DNA from 4 places in the Pseudomonas sp. F-14 TE3623 genome. Region 4 is predicted to be linked to each of the others. Evidence: predicted binding sites of a transcription regulator. Region 4 holds the regulator's gene; each other region holds the start of a gene.
What was found. The regulator sigma-54, encoded in region 4, starts transcription at its own class of promoters, with help from an activator protein. The targets are predictions, from matches to a motif close to ANTGGCATNNANNTTGCTNT.
Positions count from the first base shown of each region.

Region 1: AB7M29_RS30125 (pilin) is a predicted target of sigma-54. The motif match lies at 2,962-2,981, and genes of this name have one in related genera.
Region 2: AB7M29_RS20755 (sigma 54-interacting transcriptional regulator) is a predicted target of sigma-54. The motif match lies at 2,300-2,319, and genes of this name have one in related genera.
Region 3: AB7M29_RS11295 (flagellar basal body rod protein FlgF) is a predicted target of sigma-54. The motif match lies at 1,548-1,567, and genes of this name have one in related genera.

Region 1 is NZ_JBRJHM010000001.1:6,519,532-6,527,005, forward strand. It holds gene AB7M29_RS30110 (DUF748 domain-containing protein) at 1-1,237, shown strand, start outside; gene AB7M29_RS30115 (DUF2845 domain-containing protein) at 1,237-1,533, shown strand; gene AB7M29_RS30120 (BON domain-containing protein) at 1,817-2,173, opposite strand; gene AB7M29_RS30125 (pilin) at 2,490-2,915, opposite strand; gene pilB (type IV-A pilus assembly ATPase PilB) at 3,142-4,842, shown strand; gene AB7M29_RS30135 (type II secretion system F family protein) at 4,845-6,062, shown strand; gene AB7M29_RS30140 (prepilin peptidase) at 6,064-6,936, shown strand; gene coaE (dephospho-CoA kinase) at 6,933-7,474, shown strand, end outside.
Region 2 is NZ_JBRJHM010000001.1:4,490,584-4,498,057, forward strand. It holds gene AB7M29_RS20745 (maleylacetate reductase) at 1-605, opposite strand, end outside; gene mhpA (bifunctional 3-(3-hydroxy-phenyl)propionate/3-hydroxycinnamic acid hydroxylase MhpA) at 605-2,269, opposite strand; gene AB7M29_RS20755 (sigma 54-interacting transcriptional regulator) at 2,528-4,144, shown strand; gene AB7M29_RS20760 (CocE/NonD family hydrolase) at 4,229-5,938, opposite strand; gene AB7M29_RS20765 (SphA family protein) at 6,021-6,917, opposite strand; gene AB7M29_RS20770 (acyl-CoA dehydrogenase family protein) at 7,370-7,474, opposite strand, start outside.
Region 3 is NZ_JBRJHM010000001.1:2,479,527-2,487,000, reverse strand. It holds gene flgG (flagellar basal-body rod protein FlgG) at 1-707, opposite strand, end outside; gene AB7M29_RS11295 (flagellar basal body rod protein FlgF) at 753-1,493, opposite strand; gene AB7M29_RS11290 (sigma-54-dependent transcriptional regulator) at 1,724-3,283, opposite strand; gene phhA (phenylalanine 4-monooxygenase) at 3,565-4,350, shown strand; gene AB7M29_RS11280 (4a-hydroxytetrahydrobiopterin dehydratase) at 4,456-4,812, shown strand; gene AB7M29_RS11275 (amino acid aminotransferase) at 4,812-6,005, shown strand; gene AB7M29_RS11270 (hypothetical protein) at 6,284-6,415, shown strand; gene AB7M29_RS11265 (hypothetical protein) at 6,490-6,684, shown strand; gene AB7M29_RS11260 (MFS transporter) at 6,788-7,474, shown strand, end outside.
Region 4 is NZ_JBRJHM010000001.1:1,714,193-1,721,666, forward strand. It holds gene AB7M29_RS07625 (ZIP family metal transporter) at 1-213, shown strand, start outside; gene AB7M29_RS07630 (HPr family phosphocarrier protein) at 298-573, opposite strand; gene rapZ (RNase adapter RapZ) at 589-1,446, opposite strand; gene ptsN (PTS IIA-like nitrogen regulatory protein PtsN) at 1,449-1,913, opposite strand; gene hpf (ribosome hibernation-promoting factor, HPF/YfiA family) at 1,926-2,234, opposite strand; gene AB7M29_RS07650 (RNA polymerase factor sigma-54) at 2,314-3,807, opposite strand; gene lptB (LPS export ABC transporter ATP-binding protein) at 3,992-4,717, opposite strand; gene lptA (lipopolysaccharide transport periplasmic protein LptA) at 4,717-5,265, opposite strand; gene lptC (LPS export ABC transporter periplasmic protein LptC) at 5,252-5,824, opposite strand; gene AB7M29_RS07670 (KdsC family phosphatase) at 5,832-6,356, opposite strand; gene AB7M29_RS07675 (KpsF/GutQ family sugar-phosphate isomerase) at 6,356-7,330, opposite strand.

The DNA.
Region 1 (7,474 bases), 4.8 Mb from region 4:
CGCGGCCAAACCGGCAGCCGGAAAAGAAAAACCGCTGGGCATCCACATTGGCGGCATTGCCATCAATGACGGTTCGGCAAACTTCGCCGACTTCAGCCTGACCCCGAACTTCGCCACAGCTGTTCAACAGCTCAACGGGAAGATCGGCACCATCGACAGCCGCCAGGCAAAACCGGCCAGTGTCGACGTCAAAGGCAAGGTCGACCGCTATGCACCGGTGACCATCAAGGGTTCGGTCAACCCGTTCGACCCGATGGCCAGCCTGGACATCGCCACCAGTTTCAAACGGGTGGAATTGACGACCTTGACGCCCTACTCCGGCAAGTTCGCCGGTTACCGTATCCGCAAGGGCCGGCTCAATCTCGACCTGCATTACAAGATCACCAACGGCCAGCTCCTGGCCGAAAACAAAGTGGTGGTCGAGCAGTTGCAACTGGGTGAAAAGGTCGACAGCCCGGACGCGGTGAGCCTGCCGCTGAAACTGGCAATTGCCTTGCTCAAGGATGTCGACGGCAAGATTTCCATCGAACTGCCGGTAAGCGGCGACCTGAACAACCCACAGTTCAGTGTCATGCCTATTATCTGGCAGACCCTGCGCAACCTGATCGTGAAAGCAGCCGCAGCGCCATTCAAAATGATTGGCGGGCTGGTGAGCGGCGGTGGTTCGGAAGACTTGGGCACCGTGGCATTTGCACCGGGTTCAAGCGACCTGAGCAAAGACGCTGAAACAGCGCTGGTCAAATTGTCCCAGGCGCTCAAGGAACGTCCGGCCCTGCGCCTGGAAATCGAAGGAACCGCCGCCAAGACCAGCGATGGCCCGCTGATTGCCGAGCAACGTCTGGAACGGGAATACCAGTACAACTACTACAAAATGCTCCAGCGCCGCGGTGACAAAGTGCCGGCTCAGGCGTCGTTGCTGAAAGTGCCGGACAACGAGAAAGGCCCGCTGCTTGAAGGGATCTACCGAACACGCCTCAAGACTCAGCCGCCCGCCGAATGGAAGGATCTGGGCAAGGAAGAACGCAGCAAAAAAATGCGTGAAGGCGTGATCGCGTTCTGGAGTTCCAGCGAGGTGCTGTTGCGTCAACTGGGGCAAGAACGGGCCAGCAGCATCAAGGATTATCTGGTGGACAAGGGTCAGTTGGCCGATGACCGCGTGTACTTCATCGACGCCAGCCTCGGTGAGGCAGAAAGCGATGGCCGCGTTATCACCCCCATGCATCTGGATGCCGAGTGATGGGCGCTCGCTGGCTTCTGAGCCTGGCCCTGGGGTTGGCTGTCGGTCAGGCTGCGGCGGCCGATACCTTGCGATGCGGCAGTCAATTGATCAGCGTCGGGGACAGGTCCGGCGAAGTGCTGCAAAAATGCGGAGAGCCCATTGCCCGCGACGTGTTGGGCTACAAGCGCAGCGCCAATCGGCGGGAAGAGTTTCAGGTCGAGGAATGGACCTACGGGCCCAACAGCGGGATGTACCAGTACCTGCGCTTTGAAGGCAACCGGTTGGTTCGAATCACCAGCAAGCGCGGCAATTAAATCCACCACAAACCAATGTGGGTGCCAGTCAATGTGGGAGCGGGCTTGCTCGCGAATGCGGTGTGTCAGTCGGCATCAATGTTGACTGATACACCGCATTCGCGAGCAAGCCCGCTCCCACAGTTGTTTTTGCGTAGCCCGCAATAGAACAGGCCCCGACACGAATGCCGGGGCCTGTAATGGCCACGTCCTTGTGGCCTTCGCATGAACTCTCAAGTCGCGGCAGACGTATGACTCGGCCCGTCTACCGCACCTTCTCCCGGTCCAGGCGAGAAGCCTTGCCTTACTCGGATTTCAGGCCGTCAGCGGACACATCTTTGACGCCTTTGATTTTCTTGGCGATAGCCACGGCGGTTGTTTTCTGAGCGTCTGTCAGAACAGTCATGGAAGACAGGGAAACAACGCCTTTGTTGGTTTCGACTTTAATGTCGGTGCCTGGGATGCCTTTTTCGGTGACCAAGTCTGCTTTGACTTTGGTTGTGATCCAGGTATCGGAAACATCCTCTTTCGCTTCAGTAACTTCACCGGCGGCCAGCATCATAGGTGCCTGAGTCGCTTGGGTGGTCTGTGCAAATGCAGCGTTGGCCATGGTCAGGGTCAGCGCGGTAGCAGTAGCGGCAGCGATAGCGAACTTCTTCATACGAGTAACTCCTGTATTTCTGGAAAGTCTGCTGCGTGTCTTGTCAGCAGGGTTACAGGAGATAGTGCGAACGTTGTGCCAACTGCCCGATAAAAAATAAATGCTTATAAATCAATTAGTTAAAAACAACGGCAATTTTCGAAATCATGTAAATTGCATGACTGCGAAATTATCTACATGCAACATGCGGGTTTTAGCGCAGGCCTAAGGCCATGAATTGTCGGGGATTTTCTTGATTATTGAATCGACCCACAAATGACGAGTAAAAAACTGCCCCGCGTCGTGAAACGCGGGGCATTGGCAGGATGACTATGGATCAGGCGCCAGCAGCGGCAGCGCCAGTGCAGCCTTTGGGCGCATATTCCTGTTCAACCGTCGTGGCGCAAGTCCAGCCGCCAGCGAGCGTGCGCGTAAGCGTGATGGTTTTGCTAAGCACCGGCCCTGGGGCATTAAGAATGATGCAGCCAATAGTACCTGCACCGTCAGCGGCGGTACCCGTTGCTGAAATCGTGCAATTACCTGTGGTCAGCTTACCGCCGATCAGATCGAGGGTAGGGTTAGTGCCTTGGTTGATGATGTCTTCGAAAGGCACCTTCAGTGCCGAGATTTCTGCAAGAGCAGCGGTTACTTTCGCCCGCGCCTGGTACTTCGAATACTGCGGCAACGCAAACGTCGCCAGAATCCCGATGATCGCCACCACGATCAGCAGCTCGATCAGGGTAAAACCTTTTTGATTTTTCATAGACAGGCTCCATGCATGAGTCGAAATCTCATGATCTGAACAAGGCACAGCACAGGTCATGCCAAGCCACGCGCGCCCCTGCCTGCTAGGCGCGAGATCGAGGCAAAGACCTTTCCTACTCCAAGGATTCGCATTATCTGACACTTTTTGTCACCTCACCCCGGCTGGTTTGGTTCCACTGCTTGACTAGGCTATAAGTCATTAACTGTCTGCGTCCGGTATCCCAATGAATGACATTGCCCTTAGCGGTCTGGCCAAGCAATTGGTGCTGGCCGAGCTGATCACTGATCAAAGTGCGCAACAGGCGTATCAACAAGCCCAACGCAATCGAATCTCGCTGGTCAGCTATCTGGTGCAAAACAAACTGCTGAAAAGCTGGCAGGTCGCCGAGGTGGCCTCGGAGCATTTCGGCATGGCCCTGCTGGACCTCAACTGCCTGGACAAGGACACCCAACCCCGAGGGCTGGTCAGTGAGAAGCTGATCCGTCAGCACCACGCCCTGCCCCTCTGGCGGCGCGGCAACAAGCTGTTCGTGGGGATTTCCGACCCGACCAATCATCAAGCCATCAACGACATCCAGTTCAGCACCGGGCTGAGTACTGAAGCCATTCTGGTGGAGGAAGACAAGCTCAGCGACGCCATCGAAAAATTCTTCGACAACCACTCCACCGGCCTGGAAGACATGGCCGACGTCGATCTCGATGGGCTGGATATCGAGTCGGTCGACGAGCAGAAACAGGACTCTATCGTAGGCCAGGATGCCGATGACGCGCCGGTGGTGCGCTTCGTCCACAAGATGTTGCTCGACGCGATCAAGAGCGGCTCTTCCGACCTGCATTTCGAACCCTATGAAAAAATCTACCGCGTGCGGATGCGCACCGACGGCATGCTGCGGGAGGTCGCCAGGCCACCGACACAACTGGCCAACCGCATTGCTTCGCGGCTGAAGGTCATGGCCAGTCTCGACATCTCCGAGCGGCGCAAACCCCAGGACGGGCGAATCAAAATGCGCCTGTCCAAAAGCAAGTCCATCGACTTCCGGGTCAACACGCTGCCAACCCTGTGGGGCGAGAAAGTGGTGATCCGGATCCTCGACCCATCCAGTGCCCAAATGGGCATCGATGCCCTCGGCTACGAACCCGACCAGAAAGACCTGTACATGGCCGCTCTCAAGCAGCCACAGGGAATGATCCTGGTGACCGGCCCCACCGGCTCGGGCAAGACCGTGTCGCTCTATACCGGCCTGAACATCCTCAACACCGTCGACATCAATATTTCCACCGCCGAAGACCCGGTAGAAATCAACATGGAAGGCATCAACCAGGTCAACGTCAATCCCAGGCAGGGAATGGATTTCGCCCAGGCGCTGCGCTCGTTTCTGCGTCAGGACCCGGACGTGATCATGGTCGGTGAAATCCGCGACCTCGAAACCGCCGAAATCGCCATCAAGGCCGCCCAGACCGGGCACATGGTGCTTTCCACACTGCACACCAACAGCGCCGCGCAAACCCTGACCCGCTTGCACAACATGGGGATTCAGGGGTTCAACATCGCGACCTCGGTCAGCCTGATAATCGCCCAGCGCCTGGCGCGTAAACTGTGCAGCCATTGCAAAAAGCCGATCGAGATTCCCCGCGAGGCTTTGCTCAAGGAAGGCTTTCCCGAGGAACGCATTGGCTCGTTCACGATCTATGAACCGGTCGGTTGCGATCAGTGCAACAGCGGTTACAAAGGGCGAGTAGGGATTTATGAAGTGGTAAAGAACACCCCAGACCTGCAACGGCTGATCATGGCCGAAGGCAATTCACTGGAAATCGACATCCAGATGCGTAAGGACGGCTTCAACGACCTGCGTACTTCGGGCCTGCTCAAGGCCATGCAAGGCATCACCAGCCTTGAAGAAATCAATCGGGTCACCAAGGACTGAACATGGCGGTCAAAGCAGCGAAAATCAGCGTATATGCCTGGGAAGGCACAGACAAAAAAGGCACCAAAATGACCGGTGAATTGACCGGTCAGAATCCCGCGCTGATCAAGGCCCAGTTACGCAAGCAAGGGATCAACCCGGGCAAGGTGCGGAAAAAAACCGCGTCCATTTTCAGTGCCGGCAAACGCATCAAGGCCCTGGACATTGCCCTGTTTACCCGGCAGATGGCGACCATGATGAAAGCCGGCGTACCGCTGCTGCAATCGTTCGACATTATCGGCGAAGGCTTCGATAACCCGAACATGCGCAAGCTGGTGGACGAGGTGAAACAGGAAGTCGCGGCTGGTAACAGCTTCGCCGCAGCCCTGCGCAAAAAACCCCAGTACTTCGATGAGCTGTACTGCAACCTGGTGGATGCCGGCGAACAGGCCGGGGCTCTGGATACCCTGCTGGAACGGGTGGCGACCTACAAGGAAAAGAGCGAAAGCCTCAAGGCCAAAATCAAGAAAGCCATGACCTACCCGCTGGCGGTGGTGTTCGTCGCGATCATTGTGACCGGTATTCTGCTGGTCAAGGTTGTGCCGCAGTTCGAGTCGGTGTTCTCGGGGTTTGGCGCCGAGCTGCCAGGGTTCACCGTGATGGTCATCGGCTTGTCGGAGTTCCTGCAGGCCTGGTGGTGGATGGTGCTCGGCATGCTGGGCGCGGTGGTCTTCGGCGTCCGCCATGCCTTTAAAAAGTCCCCGGGCTTTCGGGACCGGATGGACACCTGGCTGCTGAAACTGCCGTTGGTTGGCGCGCTCATGTACAAGTCCGCCGTGGCCCGTTACGCCCGCACCTTGTCGACGACATTTGCCGCCGGGGTGCCACTGGTCGAAGCCCTGGATTCAGTGGCAGGCGCGACCGGCAACATCGTGTTCAAGCGAGCGGTGTTACGCATCAAGCAGGATGTTTCCACAGGCATGCAGCTGAATTTTGCCATGCGCACCTCCGGTATCTTTCCGAACATGGCAATCCAGATGACGGCCATCGGCGAAGAGTCCGGCGCACTGGACGACATGCTCGACAAAGTCGCGAGTTTCTATGAGGACGAAGTGGATAACATGGTCGACAACCTGACCAGTCTGATGGAGCCTTTCATCATGGTGGTGCTGGGGGTTATCGTCGGCGGCCTGGTGGTTGCGATGTACCTGCCCATCTTCCAACTTGGCTCAGCGATCTGATATGTCCCTGAACGAATTTCTGAGTCTCAACCCGCTGGCCTTCGTGATCACCGCATCGGTGATCGGCTTGCTGATCGGCAGTTTTCTCAACGTGGTGGTCTGGCGCCTGCCGAAAATGCTTGAGCGTGAATGGCGCCTGCAGGCCCATGACGTCCTGGATTTACCACCCGAAGCCCCCGGCCCGGCTTACAACCTGATACTGCCTCACTCCGAGTGCCCCGACTGCGGCCATCGGATTCGAGCCTGGGAAAACATTCCCGTGCTCAGTTATCTGTTTTTACGTGGGCGATGCTCGAACTGCGCGACGCCGATCAGCAAACGTTACCCGCTCACCGAACTGGCCTGCGGCGTGCTGTCGGCGTTCGTCGCCTGGCATTTCGGTTTCGGTTGGCAGGCCTGCATGGTGCTGGTCCTGAGCTGGGGTCTGTTGGCGATGAGCCTGATCGACGCCGAACACCAGCTGTTGCCGGACGTGCTAGTGCTGCCGTTGATATGGCTGGGGTTGATCGTCAACAGCTTCGGGCTCTTCGTGTCACTGCATGACGCGCTCTGGGGCGCGGTGGCCGGCTACATGGCGTTGTGGACGGTGTTCTGGCTGTTCAAGCTGATCACCGGCAAGGACGGCATCGGCTACGGCGACTTCAAGCTCTTGGCGATGCTCGGCGCCTGGGGCGGCTGGCAGATCCTGCCGCTGACCATCCTGCTGTCATCGCTGCTGGGCGCCATCATCGGGGTGATTTTGCTGCGCCTGCGGGACGCAAAAACCTCGACTCCGCTGCCCTTTGGCCCCTATCTGGCCATTGCCGGCTGGATTGCCTTGCTCTGGGGTGGTCAAATAACCGGCTTCTATTGGCAGTTTGTCGGTTTGAAATGAATACCCCTGTGGAAAAACCCTGGATTCTCGGCCTGACCGGCGGCATCGGCAGCGGCAAAAGCGCGGCCGCCCAGCACTTCATCGACTTGGGCGTGCACGTGGTGGACGCCGATCATGCGGCTCGCTGGGTGGTCGAACCCGGTCGCCCGGCACTGGCGAAGATCGCCGAGCACTTTGGCCCCGGCGTGCTGCAAGCCGATGGCCAACTGGATCGCGCGGCGCTGCGCAAGCTGATCTTCGAAGTGCCGGATGAACGCCGCTGGCTCGAAGCGCTGCTGCATCCGCTGATCGCCGAAGAGATCGCCCACCATCTGGCCAAGGCACAATCGCCTTACGCGATTCTGGTTTCGCCTCTGCTGATCGAGTCCGGGCAGTACGCCATGACCCAACGGGTTTTGGTGATCGATGCCCCGGAACAGTTACAGATCGAACGCACCCTGCAGCGTGACCAGACCAGCGAACAGCAGGTCCAGGCGATCCTCAAGGCCCAGTCCAGCCGACAGGACCGCGTGAGCCATGCCGATGATGTGGTAGTCAA
Region 2 (7,474 bases), 2.8 Mb from region 4:
GCACGATGAAGGGCTCGGATACCGTCTATCGCCATCAGCGATGTGATCGGGTTACGGTTCTTTGCGTACAAGCCTTCGACGGCATGCGCCATCGCGTTCAGCGCGCTGGTAACGCTCATCGCTACCGGCAAACCCAGGGTAAGCTGAGCGTCATAAATCACCACTTCCGGAAGGATTTTATTGGATGAAAGAGTCGTTTTGATCCCTTCAGCGGTTTGCCCCAAAATCGGGGTGACCTCCGACCCCGCATAGGTGGTCGGAATGACCAGCTGCGGCGCATCATTGCGGTAGGCGATAGCCTTGCCGAGGCCGATCGTCGACCCTCCACCCAAGGCCACTACGCAATCAGCGCCAACACGCTGGTAATAGTCCAGCGCCTGCTCGGTCACCTCGACTGGTGTATGCATGGTAGCGTTGGCAAAAATACCTACGCACAGAGGGCCGAGCACTGTTTCCAGGCGTTCAACGTCCGCTCGCTGCTCTGGAGTTGAAAGCAGCAGTGCGCGACTACAGCCTAAAGCCTGAATCTCTTCTGCCAGAAGATGAGACTTGTCGATCCCGAATATCACGCGGGCAGAATTAGAGTGGTAGGTAAAGTCGTACATTAAACGGTCCTCGGTTCAGAAGTTGGCCGCAACAGGTCCAACACCGCACCCTTGGGCGACTGATGGAGGCCTAAACGTTGAGCTAGAAGTTCCAGTTGTTCTTGAAGTGCTTTTGGCGAGGCAGCACAGCCAGCGACATAAAAGTCCGGGCGGATCAGCAGGTAGCACGCACCCAATGACTCGAACCAGGCTGCATAGGTCCCGTCAACGTCCACGACCTCACTATTGCTACCCGGCGCCCCGATGTGCACCTGTCGCGCTTGGAGCGCCTCAAGCACTGGGAAGTGAACTAGATTGAGCGCATCCACCGGATTCATGCCCCAACAGAGCAGAAGCCAACCGCGCCCCACGATCTCGTCAAAACGGCCCTTTCGACCATTGCTCAGTACGATGCCTTGTACCGACAGCTCTCCGCAGTGCGGAGCGTGCGCACACCATGCCCCAGGGCCAAGTGCAACCTTGTCGGTTATAAGAGGAGTACGGCCACTGGCTTCAAGCTCGAGCTTCATCCGCTCATCTCGGATGGCCGCTTGCTGGTCGTCGGTAATGCAGATGATTCGGCCCAGCGCCATCGAAAACTCGAGGTAATGCTTGGCGTGTTCCCTGCGTTCGCAGGTATAGGAATCCAGGACAGTGTCTTGCATGATGCCGCGCAAAATTGCATCCAGCCTCCAACTAAGCGCCACAGCATCTCTTAAGCCGGCACACATACCCTCGCCGGCAAAGGGAGGCATCAAATGAGCCGCATCCCCCGCAATTACGCCACGTCCATTACGCCAATTATTCGCCAGCCGTGCCTGGAACCGATAAACAGCGCTTCTTTCGAGCGTGGCGTTTTCAGGCGTTACATCCCAAGGTTCCAATAAGCGCCAAGCGTTTACCGGATCCGCCAATTCGGTGCTTATTTCACCTGGCAGGGCCATGAACTCCCAACGCAACCGACCAGGACCGCCGGGCACGATCGTCGTAGGTCGCTGTGGATCGCACAACTGCCAATGCACCGGATCATGAATACGCGGTGTCTTCGGAATCATGTCGAGAATTAGCCAGTCATAGAAAAAGCCACGGTCCGTGCTGCTAAGACCGAGCTTGTCGCGCACAAAGCTGTTAGCTCCATCGGCGCCAACAACGTAGCGAGCTCGCAGATGTGTGGGCGCGACCTCATCATTTGTTTTACCGCTCAACCAGATGCCCGCGTCGTCCTGAGTCAGTTCGTTCGCTTCCCAACCTCGCAGCAAATGAATCTGCGGCATCGCGTGAACGATGTCGAGAAGTCGCCTTTCCAGAGCCGGCTGGTGGAACCAATAACGGACTCGCCAGCCAGAGGCGGACGTACTTTTCCAATCCACCAGCTGCAAGTCTTCGCCAGCAGCGTTTCGCCAGTAATACAGGTCGTCGTGATATTCGATCGCTGGATCGTTGTCTGAGTCAATTCCCAGAATGGCAAGGATTCGCGCGATCTCATGATCAAAGGTTACTGCGCGTGGCCGGTCATAAGGCTGAGGCCATCGCTCGACGAGATGCACCCGATGACCCTGTCGAGCGAGGAGAATGGCGAGAAGCGAGCCCACCGGGCCGGCGCCGACAATCGCCACATCGCAATCGTAGCGAAGGGGAGCAACGGTCATTGAATTTGGCGTCGCGGCATAGATCTCGATTGTCATTATTATTGATCTCCAACCATCAGCAGCGCTGCTGGCAAAAATTTGGGTGTTTGCAGGGTCCTGTCCCTTTTTCTGAAATCCGTAAAGACATTCGTGCTGCAGCCCTTAGCCAAAAGCAAACACCATGCCTAACCAAATAAGTCCTTACCTATCAAATGATTAGTAAGAAAATCTCTGGGCGTCGTTATATTTCATTGCCAGTGTTAAACGTATTTGTTAGATAGATCTTGTTTAATAACAAAAATGTGGAACCTCTGAATGCGCACTGAAACGCTCCCCGCCACTCTAATTCGTCAGCTTCGAATGGACCCGGAACGCGGCCATATCTGGATTGGCCAGCAACGCGCATTCCTGATGCAGCTCCCCGCCTTTGCGGCGTTCCGTCATGAGTTGATTGCTGAGATAGGCATAAGCCAAGCACGAAGATTGCTGGCCAGACTGGGTTATGCAGCCGGCTCCAGTGATGCCGGTTTAGCAAGAAACCTTCGAGGGGATGAGAGCGATGAGGCTTTTATGGCAGGGCCTTTATTACACGCAATGGAAGGAATCACTCGGGTAGAAACCATACGCATGGAGGTGAATGTCGAGTCGGGTCATCATTACGTCGAGCAGCTCTGGCACGACTCGATGGAAGCGAGCGCATTTCTGGCGCACTCCCCTCATGCAATGGAGCCTGTTTGCTGGATGCAGGTAGGTCACGCTTCTGGATTCAATAGCGCTTTCTTCGGCAGGGCCGTGTTATTTCGAGAGGTCGAATGTCGAGCAATGGGTCATCCGCATTGCAGGATTATCGGTAAGCCTATTGAAGAGTGGGGGGCCGATGCGGATCAGCTTAACGTGTTCGATACCTCTGACTATGTGAACGCATCGCTGCATGACGCTCATATGGACGATGCCTTGGCGCTGGCCGACCTGATTGGAGCCGACCCTTCTTTCCTGGCCACCTGCCGGCAAATAGAGAAGGTCGCCGAGCGCGACGTGACTATTTTGTTTCGCGGCGAAACAGGCGTAGGCAAAGAGCGTTTTGCCCGTCTCCTGCATCGCCTCAGCCATCGCTCGGCGGCTCCGTTCATCGCGGTCAATTGCGCGGCGCTGCCTGAAACGCTAATCGAGTCTGAACTCTTCGGCGTCGAGAAGGGTGCGTTCACTGGAGCGCTGCGCAGCCGCCCCGGTCGTTTCGAGCAGGCAGAAGGAGGCACGCTTTTTTTGGACGAAATAGGCACGCTTGCTCCGGTTGCCCAGGAGAAGCTGTTACGTGTGTTACAGGAACGCGAAGTTCAGCGATTGGGGGATGATGCGACGCGGAAAGTGGATTTCCGGCTGGTCGCCGCGACTAATGCGGATTTGGAAGCAGATGTCCGGGAGGGACGCTTTCGCGAGGATCTTTATTACCGGATCAACGTAGTACCTGTGCACATCCCCGCATTGCGTGAACGACGCAATGACATCCCTCTTCTGATCCGGCACTTCATCAAGCGCTTTTCAACTCAACATCGCAGGCAGATCAAAGGGCTCACTCAAGCCGCGGTCCGGGCCCTATTGGAGTACGACTATCCGGGAAATATCCGAGAACTTGAAAATCTCATCGAGCGAGGTGTTGTCCTGGCTGATGATAATGAGCCGATTGGCTTGAGCCAGCTATTTTTATCCCCGCCTCGCGATGCTCAGGCCATACGGCCGAAGCAAGAGGTGCTGGAGCATTGGCTGGATGAAAGGCCTTTAGAGTCCATTATTGACACCGCGGTTGAAAGAGCCCTGTCACGAGCAGAAGGAAACATCGCTCAGGCGGCTCGCCTTCTTGGTCTGACAAGACGGCAATTGGAGCACCGACTTAAGAAAGAGTCGATTAAAAGTCAGGCAGAGAACTCGGCCTAGAAACGCCCCAAGCGTATGACGCATTAGCTGAATGACACCCGTACAAGCAATTGCTCACTTGCCCGGGCGCCATATTATCGAGCGTCAAGCATTAGGAATAATAGGAATCAAGAGATGGGAATCGTACTCTGCACCGGTGTGGATGATGTGCGCACCCTTGTTGAGGGTGTCTTCGGGTGGAACCTGCGGAAACTCGGGACGGACCAACAGATTAACCCCGCAAATAATCAACTCGAGCGTTTCCCCTTGCTTCCAACGCATGGAGTATGGCCAGAAACCGATTTCAAGGGGCAGCACTTCGCCTGATTTGAGTTTTTCTGATTTGTCGTAATTCAAGTAGGGTTCCGACGCCGTGGACCTGGTCTCATCAATAGCCCGCAATGAGGCGCGCAGACGCCCGTTCGGACCGAGAAACGGACGGCCTGTTACAACTTCGGTCTGTTGTTCCTGGCCGTTGACATCCAGCTTCCTGATAAAAGCGAACACGTCCATATCATCATGCTCACGGGTTTCCACCCAAAGCTTGAGTTTCATGTAACCCGTCACTTCAGTATCTTGATCGAAGCGGATCTGGAACCTTGCGCCAGCTTTGGAATGACCGTCGTATGAAATTTCCCTCTTGCTTGCTTGTGGCTCTTTGGAAAGTACGTTTCCATCCGAAGCGATGTGGAGGAAGAAGGGGGTCAGGACCTCTCGCTTCAACGGAAAATCAAGTTCCGCCCGTCCGACGGTATCCATGCCACCGGGGTTCAGGACTGTAAGACGCACACGAGGCGTGGCGCTCCACCCATTGTCGATACCCTTCAGATAGCAATCAAAGAAGCGGCGTAAGTCATCGACATTAGCGGGGCTATAGTAGTCTGGCCATTCAAACGTGTTGTGGACTCGCAGCCACTTCTCAGCTGAGGATATTTCTTTCCATCCGCGTAGCGTGCCAGCGGTATGGAGGATATTGGTCCAGGAAGCGACAATATACGCTGGAACAATGATGTCTTTAAGTTTCGCGGCTTTCGCATCCCAATATTCATTGTAAAGCGGATGCGCCAACGTCATGGCGATTAAATCCTCAGTGCGGGTATGTCCATATATATGAGAAAAGATACCGCCGCTGAACTTGATTTCAGGAATCCCACCACGACAGGAAGTGTCTCTGTAAATGTCAGATGCTCCTTCCCAAGGCGCAATAGCCGCCAAATGAGGTGGACGCAGGGCCGCGACGAACCATTGTGACATCGCGAGCATTGAGTTGCCGCTCAGGCCCACCTTTGCGTTGCACCAGGGCTGAGTTCCCACCCACTCGATAACGTCATACTCATCAAGCGGCTCTTGAGGCCCCCACGTACGGATGTCCCCCTCGGACATGAATACTCCCCGGCTATCGGGAGCAACGACGGCGTAACCATGAGCAACCCAATAGGCCGGATTTGGCGCTTCAAATTTGTTCAGGCCATCTTCCCAATGGACAGGAACATCCATCCTTGTCGGATGCCCGAACACATCATTGGTCAGCCAGCTACCCCGTTTGCCGTAAGGACTCCACCCTACAATGGCTGGCACATTGACCGCGTCGACCGGACGATAGATATCTGTGCGGACAGTAACACCATCTCGCAGCCGGATAGGCACATCCTGCTCAACAAGTATGTCGCATGTAAGAGGCATCCCTCCTTCGCGATGAACTGACCCTTTGGGAAGGATGTAAGAGCCTTGATTAAACCCCGGGTATGACGATTCTTCAACCGGGGTAGACGGTCTAAACAGGACCTCAATATTGCCGACACGGATGGTAGTCATTCTGACTTCTCTTCTGGATGAACCTACAGCTGCATTATCTTGGCTGCGGATCAGGGGATGAACTTTACGCTTTACGTTGGAGTTAGAGCCGCCTTGTAACTGTGAATCGGACAGTATCGCCCTGAAAAGTATCTTCACTTTTATATTCGTGATACACCGCCGCATTGAGGAGTAATTGAGTATCACGCCAAAAATACTGAACCTCACCACCTATTGCATGGTGCTCTATTTTAGTCCCGGGATGGAAGACAGAAGTCCCCGAATCATTTGTCAACTGCCAGACGTCGTACCCTACAAGCCCTACATCCAAGAGTGGGTTTATCTTTCTGCTGATACCCCACTCCACAGAAAATGCATCGCCCGGTGTCAAATGGGTTCCCTCTTGCTCGCCATTCTTTTCATATCTGGATGTAGCGGAGACGGCCCATTTTTTTTCGTGATCCAAGTACCGGGTTCCGCCAAGGGTGAACATATAGGAGGTGTAGCCTTTACCAATTGACACAGATCGGTCGCTATCATAGTCGCCGGTCTTAACCCAGACGCCTAACATACTGACCGCATCCCATTGCTGGGCGTGCCAGGTTATCGTGATGGGCTGCAACAATATGTCGCCAACACCCTCGGCATCACCCTTCACACCAAAATTACTTATTTTGGTTTCCTGCTGTTGAATGGGTACGATGGCGTTCATGCCATAGTTCCCACCCAGCAGGGAATAATCGGTTATCCATATAAATTGGTTAGCGAATGCGTGCACGTCAATTTTATTGTGCCCGGATCTCTCCGTACCGTGCTTGTCATTCAGCGTATCAGCGGAATAATTTACAAGGTAACCTCTATAGTAGACACCCGGTGGTGGCAGGGTTGCGATCAATAACCCTTCAGCCCCTACAGAGTAGTGACCCACCTGTGCAATTGCAGGAACGGCGGTTAGACACAGAGAAGCACCCGCGACCAAAGAACTTATTTTTCTCAACATATGGTTTCCTATTATTTTTGTTGGGCCGTACGTTTTTCGAAGAGGCAGTTTCCATACAGGCTCATCATTCGCAAGGGGGTCAGCGAGCCTGGAGGCTCGCCCGCCTGAAGAAGTTGGATCTGCAATGACCTGCTGATCAAACTCAATGCCTGTGCAGACAACCTATTCAAGTATCATGCCAAGCCAAAACAACCAACAAACAGTTGATATATATAGGATAAAAAGTTCTTGAGTGGGCACTTAACCCGTGTCGCTCATTCAACCTCCACAAATTTGTGAGACCGGAGAGTGCGGACATCACATATATGTTCAATCGCTTAAATTACTGGCTTTTTTACAAGCGCAAGAACAAATATCAAGGCCACATTCCAGAACTCATTTGGATATTCTGATCAGGCCAAGGCCTCTGCAAGCAAAGCATGCTCTGTGCTTTCTGTTAATTGATCACCCCTTCAGACAAAAGCCAAGGCTGCGCGGGCGCCCTCTATCGCTGCCAGGTGCTGCGCCACCCGGGATGGCAAGTAGTTGAAGAAAAACCCGGCGCTTTGCAGCTTGCT
Region 3 (7,474 bases), 770 kb from region 4:
GTGGTGATCATGTTGACCATCTCTTCAACGGTGCTGACGTTGGACGTTTCCAGGGTGTTCTGCAGCGTGGTGCCGAAACCGGCGAGGCCCGGGGTGCCGACTTGCGGTGCGCCACTGGCAGCGGTTTCCAGGAACAGGTTGTTACCCACCGCTTGCAGACCGGCCGGGTTGATGAAGTCGGCGGTTTGCAGGTTGCCGATCACCTGGGAGGCCGGGTTGCCGGCAACGGTGATGGACACAGTGCCGTCACGGCCGACGGTGAAGGTCTGGGCGTCGTTCGGAATGACAATCGCCGGTTCCAGGGCGAAGCCGCTGGCGTTGACGATCTGGCCGTTGGAATCCAGGTGGAAGGTACCGTCACGGGTGTAGGACGTGGTGCCGTCCGGCTGCAGAATCTGGAAGAAGCCGCGACCGTCGATGGCCATGTCCAACGGCTGCTCGGTGGTTTGCAAGCTACCGGCGGTGAAGTTTTTCTGGGTGCCGACGATGCGCACACCAGTACCCACCTGCAGACCCGACGGCAATTCGCTGTCCTGGGTCGACTGGGCGCCTGGCTGGCGTTTGATCTGATACAGCAAGTCCTGGAACTCGGCGCGGTCACGTTTGAAACCCGTGGTCGATACGTTCGCCAGGTTGTTGGAAATGGTGGTGAGGTTGGTGTCCTGGGCGGACAGACCTGTTTTGGCAACCCATAGAGCCGGAAGCATTCGATTCTCCTCGTGCGCCTGTTTTACGGCGCGACGTTCTGATAATTAGCTGATCTGCAAGACCCGAGCCATGGCCTGGTCATCGTCTTTGGCGGTGTTCATCATCTTGATGTGCAGTTCGAACTGCTTGGCCAGCGCCAGCACCGAGGTCATTTCTTCCACGGCATTGACGTTGCTCGACTCAAGGAACCCGGACACCAGCTTGACGTTGGCATCGGCTTGCGCCGGCTTGCCGTCCTTGGTGTGGATCGAACCGTCCAGGCCTTTGGTCATGTTCTTGAAGTCTGGGTTGACCAGTTTGATGCGGTCGACTTCGGCCATCACCCGTGGGCCTTCACCCATCGCACGGATGCTGATGGTGCCGTCTTCGCCGACTTCGATTTGCTGCTCGGGCGGCACGGCAATCGGCCCGCCATTGCCTACCACCGGCATACCGTTGCCGGCACGCAGCACGCCCAGCGCGTCCACGTTCAAGCTGCCGGTGCGCACGTAGCTTTCACCGCCATCGGGGTTCTGCACGGCGATCCAACCGTTGCCTTGCACCGCGACATCGAGGTCGCGACCGGTTTGCACCAGCGCACCCGGGGAGAAGTCGGTGGCCGGACGCTCGCTCATGGCAAACGCACGCGCCGGAAAGCTGTCACCAAACACCGGCATCGAACGGGCCTGTTCCAGGTCCTTCTGAAAACCGTTAGTAGAGATGTTCGCCAGGTTGTTCGCATGAGCCTTCTGCGCCAGTGCATTCTGGCTGGCGCCGGTCATTGCCACATAAAGGTACTTGTCCACACTCTTTCCTCTGCATGCCGGACGTTTGCCGCCCACCGCTGTACTGCTGAGCCATAAGCAATTTGCAGACCAACTTTTTTCTGGCGGCGCCGGGCCCGGCAAACAAAGGACTTGAGGGATTCAGAGGGGATTGGGGGAATGTGTCGAAGACGAAAAACCGGCGGTGTTATGCCGCTTGCGGCAAGCGTCGACCTTGGCAGCCAACACGGCCCCCTCGCCACAAAAGCTGTCTAGCCCGGCTCTTTACCGACCTCATACTCACGCAACTTATTGGCAATGGTCGTATGCGAAACCCCCAACCGCTTGCCCAGTTGCCGACTGCTCGGATGCTCGGAATACAAACGTTCCAGCACCGCCTTTTCAAAGCGCCCGACAATCTCGTCCAAGCCGCCCTCAAGGGAAAAATCGCCAAGCGGCTGACGCACGCCGTAGTCAGGCAGACGAATGTGCTCGGCTTTGACTGTCCCGCCGTCGCACAGGGAAACCGCCTGGAACAGTACGTTTTCCAATTGCCGCACGTTGCCCGGCCAATGATAATGGCTGAGCCGTTCCATCGCCGCCGGCGCCAGTTTCGGCAACGGACAACCGATCTGCCGACTGGCCTGATCGAGGAAGTGCTCCACCAGCGGCGCCAAGCCGTCGAGGCATTCTCGCAGCGGCGGGATGTGTAGCGAGAGCACGTTCAAGCGGTGGTACAAATCCTGGCGAAATTCACCGCGAGCACACAGCTCGGACAAGTCCACTTGCGTTGCGCAGATCACCCGCACATCCAGATAGACCTCTTCATCACTGCCGACACGACGGAAGCAACCGTCCTGCAGAAAGCGCAGCAATTTCACCTGTAAGCGCGGGCTCATTTCGCCGACGCCGTCGAGGAACAACGTGCCGCCCGCTGTCAGCTCCAACAGCCCGAGCTTGCCTTCGGCCCGCGCCCCTTCGAAGGCACCGGGGCCGTAGCCGAACAGTTCGGTCTCGGCCATGGACTCCGGCAGACCGGCGCAGTTGAGCGCCATCAGCGGTGATTGCCCACGCGGGCTCGCCAGGTGACAGGCCCGCGCCAACAACTCTTTGCCGGTGCCGGTTTCGCCTTCTATCAATAGCGGCGCATCCAGCGGTGCCATGCGCCGCGCTTCGCGCACCACCGCCGCCATCACTTTCGAACTCTGGAAAATGCTGTCGAAGCCGCGCAATTCCTGCTTGCGCACGTTATAGATGCGCTCGCCCACCCGATCCGCCCGGTGCAACGTCAACACCGCACCGGCCATGGCCTCGCTTTCGTCATGCTCCGATTGCAGCGGCGCGATGTCGGCGAGAAACACGTCACCCTTGACCTTCACCCGCAAGCCGTTGATCCGTGACTTGTTGGCGCGCACCAGCTCCGGCAAATCGAAATCTTCGGCGTACCGCGACAGTGGTATCCCCGGCACCTCGTCCACCCGCACCCCGAGCAACTGCGCTGCTGCACGGTTGGCCGCGACGATGGAGCCGCCCATGTCGATCGACAGCACCGGAAACTCCAGGGCCCCGAGCAAGGCATTGAGCTCCATGTGCCGACGCTCGCTGGGCATCAGCCCTACGCGCTTGACGCCGAATACCCCGCCAATCGCCTCAAACTTCGGACGCAACGCCTGGAACTGAATGTTGATCAGGTTCGGGCAGTGCAGATAGATCGCATTGCCGTGCTCACCACCCACTTCGCCGCGAGCAACGTTGATCCCGTACTCGACCAGCAGGTTGAGAATATCGCGCAGGATACCGATGCGGTTCTGGCAGTGGACTTTGATACGCATATAAAGGCCCGTAACAGCGGTGATCGAGGCCCGGCGCAAGAAATTTTCTGCGTGGGCACCAAGTTAGTCGTCAAGATTATGTGACACCTGTGAGCCATTTCAAACCCGCAAATATCAATACTTGCGCCTTAGCGATCAATCCGTAACGAATACTTTACGAAAAGCCGAGATTTTTCCTACTCTCACCGCGGATCACCTGCTGCAACACCGCACCCCTTGGGGTATTTCTAGGTCTATAGCTGTACACACAACAAGAACGAATCCCCTAGCAGGAGAGCAGCATGAAGCAGACGCAATACGTGGCTCGCGAGCCCGATGCGCAAGGTTTTATCGACTACCCCGCCGAAGAACACGCGGTGTGGAACACGCTGATCACTCGCCAATTGAAAGTGGTCGAGGGCCGTGCGTGCCAGGAATACCTGGACGGTATCGAAAAACTCGGTCTGCCCCACGACCGCATTCCGCAACTCGGTGAAATCAACAAGGTCCTCGGTGAAACCACCGGTTGGCAGGTTGCCCGAGTCCCCGCGCTGATTCCCTTTCAGACCTTTTTCGAATTGCTGGCAAACAAGCAGTTCCCGGTGGCGACCTTTATTCGTACCCGCGAAGAGCTGGATTACCTGCAAGAGCCGGACATTTTCCACGAGATCTTTGGCCACTGTCCGCTGCTGACCAACCCCTGGTTCGCCGAATTCACCCACACCTACGGCAAACTTGGCCTACAGGCTTCCAAGGAAGAACGCGTGTATCTGGCGCGCCTGTACTGGATGACTATCGAGTTCGGTCTGGTCGACACCCCACAAGGCCTGCGCATCTACGGTGGCGGTATTTTGTCCTCGCCGAAAGAAACCGTTTATTGCCTGTCAAACGAGCCTGAGCATCAGGCGTTCGACCCGCTGGAATGTATGCGCACGCCGTACCGCATCGACATTCTGCAACCGCTGTACTTTGTCCTGCCCAACCTCAAGCGCCTGTTCGATCTGGCTCACGAAGACATCATGGGCATGGTCAAGCAAGGTATGCAGTTGGGGTTGCACACGCCGAAATTTCCGCCAAAAGCTGCGTGACCCGCGCCTTTTGGCATCAAGTGAGTCTGTTACGGATCGCCGCTTTGCTTTAGCGTGGTCCCACTGACGACCGTTTTTCAAAACACTCGATTTCAGGAACACATCATGTCCACATTAAACCAAGCCCATTGCGAAGCCTGCCGCGCCGACGCCCCTCAAGTCAGCGACGAAGAATTGCCGATCCTGATCAAGCAAATCCCTGACTGGAACATCGAAGTCCGCGACAGTGTGATGCAGCTGGAAAAAGTTTTCCTGTTCAAGAACTTCAAACACGCGCTGGCGTTCACTAACGCCGTCGGTGAAATCTCCGAGGCCGAAGGTCACCACCCGGGCCTGCTGACCGAGTGGGGCAAAGTCACCGTCACCTGGTGGAGCCACTCCATCAAAGGCCTGCACCGCAACGACTTCATCATGGCCGCGCGCACTGACGAAGTGGCCAAGAACGCCGAGGGCCGCAAATAATGCATTTCGACGCCATCGGTCGAGTACCTGGCGACCCGATTCTCGGCCTGATGGAGGCCTATGCGCTGGACCCTAACCCGCGCAAATTCGACCTCGGCGTGGGTGTCTATAAAGACGCCCAGGGCCTGACGCCAATCCTCGAAGCGGTGAAGCTCGCCGAGCAGCACCTGGTGGAGCGTCAATCCACCAAGACCTACATCGGCGGTCACGGCAATGTAGCGTTCGGCAAGGTCATCAATGAGTTGGTGCTTGGCGCTGATTCGGCGCTGATCACCGAACAACGGGCCGGCGCCACTCAAACGCCGGGCGGCACTGGTGCATTGCGCTTGAGCGCTGACTTCATCGCCCAATGCCTGCCGGGCCGTGGCGTGTGGTTGAGTAACCCGACCTGGCCGATCCACGAAACCATTTTCGCGGCGGCCGGGGTCAGGGTCAGTCATTACCCATACGTGGGCAGCGACAATCGTCTCGATGTGGAAGCGATGCTGGCGGTGCTCAATGAAGCCCCCAAGGGCGATGTGGTGCTGCTGCATGCCTGCTGCCACAACCCGACCGGTTTCGACCTGTCCCATGACGATTGGCGTCGGGTGCTGGACGTGGTGCGCAGTCGCGATTTGCTGCCACTGATCGACTTCGCCTATCAGGGCTTTGGCGACGGCCTGGAGCAAGATGCCTGGTCGACCCGGCTGTTCGCCGCCGAGTTGCCGGAAGTGCTGATCACCAGTTCCTGCTCGAAGAACTTCGGCCTGTACCGCGACCGCACCGGCGCATTGATTGTCTGCGCGAAAACCGCCGACAAACTGGTGGATATCCGCAGCCAACTGGCCAACATCGCCCGTAACCTGTGGTCGACGCCACCGGATCATGGCGCCGCCGTGGTCGCGACCATCCTCGGCGATCCAGAGCTGAAAAGCCGCTGGGTCGACGAAGTGGAAGCCATGCGTTTGCGTATCGCGCAGTTGCGCAGCGGTCTGGTCGAAGCACTTGAACCCCATGGTTTGCGCGAGCAATTTGCGCACATTGGTGTGCAACGCGGGATGTTTTCCTACACCGGTTTGTCGCCGGAACAGGTCAAACAGCTGCGCGAGCATCACAGCGTGTACATGGTGAGCTCGGGCCGGGCTAACGTGGCGGGGATTGATGCAACGCGCCTGGACTTGCTGGCCGAAGCTATCGCTGACGTCTGCAAGTAACCATCAAGCACTGCAAGTCACTTTGTGGGAGCGGGCTTGCTCGCGAAGGCGGAGGGTCAGTCGACATCATCGTTGCCTGACACTCCGCTTTCGCGAGCAAGCCCGCTCCCACATTTGCACGGTGTCGCCCCCTCTTGCTGACCTGTCTAGACAATCCCATCCGTCGCAACAATTGGATATAAAAGTCTATTTGTCATTTCTCCTGCTGTATCCTGCGCAGGCTTTTTTAAAAGCGCGGATCTACCAGATCTATCAACAGACTTAGCGAGGAGCGCGACATGCACGAGATCCCTAATCTCCCCTTCCCAAGCCTGCACGAAACTGAGCAGACAACCACGCAACAAGCCGGTGCCCAACAGCCCGAGACGAAAGAAGCACCTGAACGCCGCCAGGCCGACAGCGAAGACTGATACACCCGCACGACCAGACCGTGTGGAAAGCGCTAATATGCGCTTTCCACACCGCCTGAACCTTGAGCTTTCCCATGACCGATGAATCCAGCGTCACCTTCAACGAAGCTCAGGCCAGCGTCCTGATCGGCACCGCCGAGAAGATGATCGAGATCTGGAACCGCCTTTCCCCCGAGAAACAAGCCGCTCTGCTGGCCCGCTTCGGCAGCGAAGAAAACGCCTTGGCCGCCTTGGTCACGACGCAATTGGTTGCCCCCGCAAAATCCTGATTATCCCCATCCGGCAAATAGTTTTACTTTTTCACGACCCGCGACCGTCCGCGCCGCTATCATAAGCAGCCTATCTATCCTGCTGCCCCGTGGATCTTTACCCATGCCAGAAACCCAGCGCCCCATGACGGTCACGCTGCAAGTCGTTTCCATCGTCCTGTTCACGTTCATCGGTTACCTGAATATCGGCATTCCCCTGGCCGTATTGCCGGGCTATGTCCACAGCGACCTCGGTTTCGGCGCCGTGATCGCCGGGCTGGTGATCAGCGTGCAATACCTGGCCACCCTGCTCAGCCGCCCTTACGCCGGGCGCATCATCGATAACAAGGGCAGCAAGCTGGCGGTGATGTACGGCCTCGCCGGCTGTGGTTTGAGCGGTGTGTTCATGTTGATTTCGGCCTGGACGCAAAGCCTGCCGATGTTGAGCCTGATCAGCCTGTTGATCGGCCGACTGGTGCTCGGCAGCGCAGAAAGCCTGGTCGGTTCCGGGTCGATCGGCTGGGGCATCGGCCGGGTCGGCGCGGCGAATACCGCCAAAGTCATCTCCTGGAACGGCATCGCCAGTTACGGCGCGCTGGCGGTCGGCGCGCCGCTGGGGGTGCTGCTGGTGAGTCAGTTGGGTTTATGGAGCATGGGCGTGAGCATCGTGCTGCTGGCCGTTCTGGGCCTGGCGCTGGCCTGGCCAAAAACCGCTGCACCAATCGTTGTAGGCGAACGCCTGCCGTTTATGCACGTGCTGGGGCGGGTGTTTCCTCATGGTTGCGGTCTGGCCTTGGGCTCCATCGGCTTT
Region 4 (7,474 bases):
GAGCCGGTCTTCGCATTGTTGTGCGCCTGGCTGGTGAGCCTGGCCGAACTGCTGTTGCCTTTGGGGCTGGCACTGGCGGCCGGTGCGATGTTGCTGGTGGTGACTCACGAAGTCATTCCCGAATCGCGCCGCCATGGTCACGACAAACTGGCAAGCCTTGGGCTGCTGATCGGGTTTTGTCTGATGATGGTGATGGATACCGCGTTGGCTTGAGAAAAAAGATCGCAGCCTTCGGCAGCTCCTACAGATGTCCGCAATCCCATGTAGGAGCTGCCGAAGGCTGCGATCTTTTGATGTTCATTCGCCTTCGTCGAAGTAACGGTTGATCAAGTCTGTTAGCGCATTCAGCGCTTCCTGCGCTTGTTCGCCTTCGGTGATCAGGTGGATTTTGGTGCCCTTGCCCGCAGCGAGCATCATCATTGCCATGATGCTTTTGCCATCGACCGTGGATTCCGGAGTGCGTCCTACCCTGATCGTGCAATCCTTGAACTCACCGGCGACCCCAACGAATTTTGCAGACGCGCGGGCATGCAGGCCCAGCTTGTTGATGATTTCGATTTCCAGAGCAGGCATCGCGATGTGAATCCTTTAGCTGAGGTCGCGGTGGCGGACCTGGACGTTCTTCAGGGTTTTTTGCAGGACCTGACCCAGACGTTCGGTCAGGTAGACAGAGCGGTGATGCCCGCCAGTGCAGCCAATGGCAATGGTGACATAGGCGCGGTTGCTGGCGGCAAAGCGGGGCAGCCACTTGAGCAGGTACGAGGAAATGTCCTGGAACATCTCTTCGACGTCAGGCTGTGCCGCCAGGTACTCGGCCACCGGTTGATCGAGCCCGGACTGTGCCCGTAGCTCCGGCTTCCAGTAAGGGTTGGGCAGGCAGCGCACGTCGAACACCAGATCGGCGTCCACCGGCATGCCACGCTTGAACCCGAAAGATTCCACCAGGAACGCAGTACCAGGCTCCGGCTGATTCAGCAGGCGCAGCTTGATGGTATCGCGTAGCTGATACAGGTTCAGATTGGTGGTGTTGACCTTGAGGTCGGCCAGATCGGCGATAGGCCCCAGCAGATTGGTCTCGTCCTGAATCGCCTCCGCCAATGAGCGATTGGCGCTGCTCAGCGGGTGACGACGGCGAGTTTCCGAAAAGCGTTTGAGCAAGGTTTCTTCGTCGGCGTCCAGGTACAGCACATCGCACTGGATATGCCGGCTGCGGACCTCTTCCAGCAATTCGGGAAACCGTGACAGGTGGCTCGGCAAGTTACGCGCATCGATAGACACGGCCACCAGCGGTTGTGCCAGTTCAGTATGAATCAGCGCGCGTTCGGCCAGCTCCGGCAGCAAGCCGGCAGGCAGGTTGTCGATGCAGTAATAGCCGTTGTCCTCGAGCACATCGAGGGCGGTACTTTTACCTGAGCCGGAGCGGCCGCTGACGATGATCAGGCGCATGATTAGTGACCGTTCTGCTCGTCCAGGACAACCTGATACAAGGCTTCATTGCTCGGGGCGCTGCGCAGTTTTTCACGCACTTCCTTGCGATCCAGCATGCTGGCGATCTGGCGGAGCAATTCCAGGTGTGCATCGGTGGCAGCTTCCGGGACCAGCAGCACAAACAGCAGGTCAACCGGGGCACCGTCGATGGCGTCGAAATCGATAGGGGCTTCCAGGTGCAGCAGCGCACTGATTGGCGAGGTGCAGCCTTTGAGCCGGCAATGGGGGATGGCGATGCCGTTGCCGAAACCGGTAGAACCGAGTTTCTCACGGGCAATCAGGGCCTCGAAGACGTCCTGCATTTCCAGATCCGGTACTTCGCGGTGGATAAGGTTGGCAATTTGCTCGAGGGCTTTCTTTTTACTGCCACCCGGCGCGTTCACTTGGGAACGGCCGGGGGTCAGGATGGTTTCTAGTCGGATCATGGATTGGGGGTGTTAACGACCGGTCGCGCCCTGGAGGAGGCTCTGGGTCTTTTCCTTATGCTTTTTGAGTTGGCGATCCAGCTTGTCGGTCAGCAGGTCGATGGCGGCATACATGTCCGTATGCTCGGCATTGGCGACCACTTCTCCGCCGGGAATATGCAGCGTGGCTTCGATCTTCTGCAGCAGTTTTTCGACGTTCATCGTGACTTGCACATTGGTGATCTTGTCGAAATGCCTCTCCAATCGGTCGAGTTTTTCGCCGATGTAGGTGCGCAGGGGTTCGGTCACTTCCAGTTGGTGTCCACTGATGTTGACTTGCATACAGCTTCTCCTTCGTTGCCAGTGCATAAAGCGGCAGGCAGAAATGCCTGCCACTGGAACGCTGTGGCGAGCCCGGCGGCTACATCAACCGCTTCCGTTCGCTGGAAGGCGCGATCCCCAGGGATTCGCGGTACTTGGCGACGGTGCGACGGGCTACCTGAATGCCTTGTGCCTCCAGTAAACCAGCGATCTTGCTGTCACTCAACGGCTTTTTCTGATTTTCCGCAGCAACCAGTTTTTTGATGATCGCGCGGATCGCTGTGGACGAGCATTCACCGCCTTCGGAGGTACTGACGTGGCTGGAAAAAAAGTATTTCAGTTCATAGATGCCCCGTGGGGTATGCATGAATTTTTGTGTGGTCACCCGTGAAATCGTCGATTCATGCATACCCACCGCTTCGGCGATGTCATGCAGTACCAACGGCTTCATGGCTTCGTCACCGTATTCAAGAAAGCCGCGCTGATGCTCGACGATCTGGGTGGCGACTTTCATCAGGGTTTCATTGCGGCTTTGCAGGCTCTTGATGAACCAGCGAGCTTCCTGCAGCTGGTTACGCATGAAGGTGTTGTCAGCGCTGGTATCAGCGCGGCGCACGAAGCCGGCGTATTGGGCATTGACCCGCAGGCGTGGCACAGATTCCTGATTCAGCTCCACCAGCCAGCGCTCGTTGTCCTTGCGCACAATCACGTCGGGAACGACGTATTCGGCTTCAGTGGACTCGATCTGTGAGCCCGGGCGTGGGTTGAGGCTCTGGACCAATTCGATGACCTGGCGCAGCTCATCTTCCTTGAGCTTCATGCGGCGCATCAGCTGGCTGTAGTCGCGGCTGCCGAGCAGGTCGATGTAATCGGTGACCAAACGCTTGGCCTCGGCCAGCCAAGGGGTCTTGGCGGACAGCTGGCGCAGTTGCAGCAGCAGGCATTCACCGAGGTTGCGGGCGCCGATGCCAGCGGGTTCGAATTGTTGAATGCGGTGCAGGACGGCTTCGATTTCGTCCAGTTCGATGTCCAGTTCCGGGTCGAACGCTTCGAGGATTTCCTCGAGGGTTTCGTCCAGGTAGCCCTGATTGTTGATGCAGTCGATCAGGGTTACGGCGATCAGACGATCGGTGTCGGACATCGGTGCCAGGTTCAGCTGCCAGAGCAAATGGCTTTGCAGGCTTTCACCGACTGATGTGCGGGTGGTGAAATCCCACTCGTCATCATCATTGCTCGGCAGGCTGCTGGCGCTGGTCTGGTAGACGTCCTCCCAGGCCGTGTCGACGGGCAACTCGTTGGGAATTCGTTCGTTCCAGTCGCCTTCCTCGAGGTTATCCACCGTCGGGGCGGTTTCCTGGTAGGAGGGTTCCTGAATGTCGGCGTTGGGTTTCTGTTCGGCGCTATCGGCCAAGGGGTCTGCGTTATCGAAGTCGTCGCCTTCTTCCTGGCGTTCGAGCATCGGATTGGACTCCAGGGCCTCCTGGATTTCCTGTTGCAGGTCCAGGGTCGACAATTGGAGCAGGCGGATGGCCTGTTGCAGCTGCGGTGTCATCGTCAGCTGCTGGCCCATTCTCAAGACTAGCGATGGTTTCATGGCAGGGGCTTAACACCTTATTCGCCGGCGCACATGCGCCATCCACTACAGGGCGCCGAAGCGCCAAACATAAGCAAATTATATGCCCGAAACTGAAGTGTTTGCCTAGAGCGCTGTAACAATAAAAAGTTATTGATTTTTTATTGAAGTGAGCGCTCTCTCGGCGACCCGGGCACCTGAGTGCTTACAGGCGGAACTCATGACCCAGATACACTTCCTTGACCAGTTCATTGGCTAGGATGGTGGCGGAGTCACCTTCAGCGATCAGTTGACCATCGTTGACGATGTAGGCGGTTTCGCAGATATCCAGGGTTTCACGGACGTTGTGGTCCGTGATCAGCACACCAATGCCTTTGGCCTTGAGATGATGAATGATCTGCTTGATGTCGCCCACCGAAATCGGGTCCACACCGGCGAAGGGTTCGTCTAGGAGGATGAATTTCGGATTGGTGGCCAGTGCCCGGGCGATTTCCACGCGGCGGCGTTCACCACCGGACAGGCTCATGCCGAGGTTGTCGCGGATGTGGTGGATGTGAAATTCCTGCAGCAGGCTTTCCAGCTCTTGGCGACGACCGGCCTTGTCGAGTTCCTTGCGAGTCTCGAGGATGGCCATGATGTTGTCGGCCACCGACAGTTTGCGGAAGATCGACGCTTCTTGCGGAAGATAGCCGATACCCGCCTTCGCACGACCGTGCATCGGCTGGTGGCTGACGTCCAGGTCATCGATCAGTACACGGCCCTGATCGGCCTGTACCAAGCCGACAATCATGTAGAAGCAGGTGGTTTTACCGGCGCCGTTAGGGCCAAGCAGGCCGACGATCTGACCGCTGTCAATGGACAGGCTGACGTCGCGCACGACCTGACGGCTCTTGTAGCTCTTGGCCAGATGCTGAGCTTTCAGAGTTGCCATTACTGGGCCTTTTGCTCGTCGGTTTTCTTCTTCGGCTGGATCACCATGTCGATGCGAGGACGCTCCTCGGTAACCTTGTTACCCGTGGCACGACCGGCACTCGCAAGCTTTTTGACTGTGTCGTAGACGATTTTCTCGCCTTGGGTGACGTTGTTGTCTTTGTCGATGACTTTGGCGCGATCGATCAGCACGACGCGGTTTTGCGAGGCGTGGTACTGAATTGTCACTCCGTAACCCTGAACAGGCTTGGTGTCGCCCGCCGTTTGCAGTTGCTCGAAGTAGGCGAGGTTGCCCACCGAAGTCACCACGTCGATGTCGCCGGCCGGGGTGCGGGTGATGGTCACGGTGTTACCGGTGACCTTCATCGAGCCCTGCGTAATGATTACATCGCCTTTATAAGTGGCAACGCCATTCTTGTCGTCCAGTTGGGCATCGTCGGCCTGAATGCGGATAGGCTGCTCTTGATCGTTCGGCAGAGCCCAGGCGCTCACGCTTCCCAGTGCTGCGCCCAGACTGAGCAAAATAGGGAGAGTTTTAACGAGCCTCATACTGTCCTCTTACGTTCGATAGCAGGTGTATCCTGCTTTCTTTCAAGTACGCTTTCATTCCGTTGCCTGTCGATACACCGCCAGCGCCGTCGATTCTAACGGGTTGATCGGTCTGCGCATATTGCTGCTGCGGGAACACTGTCATACGGGTGGTGGTAATCAGGGTTTTGCGGTTTTTTTCATCGAAACGCGTGATACGTACCGAGTCAATCAGCTCGACCTGAGTGCCGTCCGGGTTGACTTCGCCGCGTTCGCTCTGGACGTGCCAGGGGAATTCGGTGCCACGGAACATGTTCAGGTCAGGATTGGTCAGCAACGTCACTTCGGTCGCTTTCAGGTGCTCGACCTTGTCCGACGTCATTTCGTATTGCAGTTTGCCGTCGGGCAGGTACTGCACGCTATGGGCGTTGATGGCGTAATAGTCGATCGCGCTTTCATCGACCTTCACCACCGGTTTGTCGAGGAAGCGTTCCGGGCTGATGTTCCAGTAGCCGACCGCTGCAAAAATCGCTGCGATGCAACCGAACATCAGGATGTTACGAATCTTTTTGCTCAGCATGATGGGCTCACAGGTACGCGGCGTTGGCCGCATCGAGGCGGCCCTGGGCGCGCAGGATCAATTCGCAGAATTCGCGAGCAGCACCTTCGCCACCACGGGCCTGGGTGATGCCGTGGGCGTGTTCGCGCACGAAACTGGCAGCGCTGGCCACCGCCATGCCCAGGCCGACACGGCGAATCACCGGCAGGTCTGGCAGGTCGTCGCCAAGGTAGGCCACTTGTTCATAGCTCAGGTTGAGCTGGGCAAGAAGTTCGTCGAGCACCACCAGTTTGTCTTCGCGACCTTGATAAAGGTGTGGAATACCGAGGTTCTTTGCACGCCGTTCAACCACAGGGGTCTTGCGGCCGCTGATGATAGCGGTCTGCACGCCGGCTGCCATCAACATCTTGATGCCCTGGCCGTCGAGGGTGTTGAAAGTCTTGAATTCGCTGCCGTCTTCGAGGAAGTACAGGCGCCCATCGGTCAGTACGCCGTCGACGTCGAATACCGCCAGTTTGATCTGTTTGCCGCGTTGCAGCAGGTCCGTGCTCATTACATTACTCCCGCACGCAGCAAATCGTGCATGTTCAAGGCACCGACCGGGCGGTCTTCGCTGTCGACCACTACCAGTGCGCTGATCTTGTGGTCTTCCATGATTTTCAGCGCCTCGGCGGCGAGCATCTCGGCGCGGGCGGTCTTGCCGTGGGCGGTCATCACTTCATCAATGGTCGTGCTGTGGATATCAATGGTGCGGTCCAGAGTGCGGCGCAGATCGCCGTCGGTGAAGATCCCGGCGAGCTTTCCATCTGTGCTCAGTACAACGGTCATGCCCAACCCCTTGCGGGTCATTTCCATCAAGGCATCCTTGAGCAGCGTGCCGCACATGACTTGCGGTAATTCGGTGCCGGCATGCATGACATTTTCCACTTTCAGCAACAAGCGCCGACCAAGGGCGCCACCCGGGTGGGAAAAAGCGAAATCTTCAGCGGTAAAACCGCGAGCTTCAAGCAAGGCAACGGCGAGAGCGTCGCCCATGACCAGTGCCGCGGTGGTCGACGAGGTGGGCGCCAGATTCAGCGGACAGGCTTCGTGTTCGACGCTTACATTGAGGTTGACTTCCGCAGCCTTGGCCAGCGGCGACTCGGGGTTGCCGGTCAGGCTGATCATCTGAATGCCCTGGCGCTTGATCAGCGGCAGCAAGGTGACGATTTCATTGGTGGACCCGGAGTTCGACAGCGCCAGAATAATGTCGTCACGGGTGATCATGCCCATATCGCCATGGCTGGCCTCGGCCGGGTGCACGAAGAAAGCCGTGGTGCCGGTGCTGGCGAGGGTGGCGGCAATCTTGTTGCCGATGTGCCCCGATTTGCCCATGCCGACCACGACCACACGGCCTTTGCTGGCCAGAATCATCTCGCAAGCACGTACGAAATCCGCATCGATATGGGGTAGCAAGCCTTGTACGGCTTCCAGTTCGAGGCGGATGGTGCGTTGTGCGGATTGAATCAGGTCGCTGGATTGGTTCATGTCGGAAATCGAATAGCCTGATGAAAAGGCGGCGATTATAACGGTAATGAACAAAACCCTCACGCTAGTTCGTCGTGGTTTGTCATTCCTTGTTACCCAATCCTCTCTAAATAGATGATTTCAGGAGGTCATGTTGCTGAACAT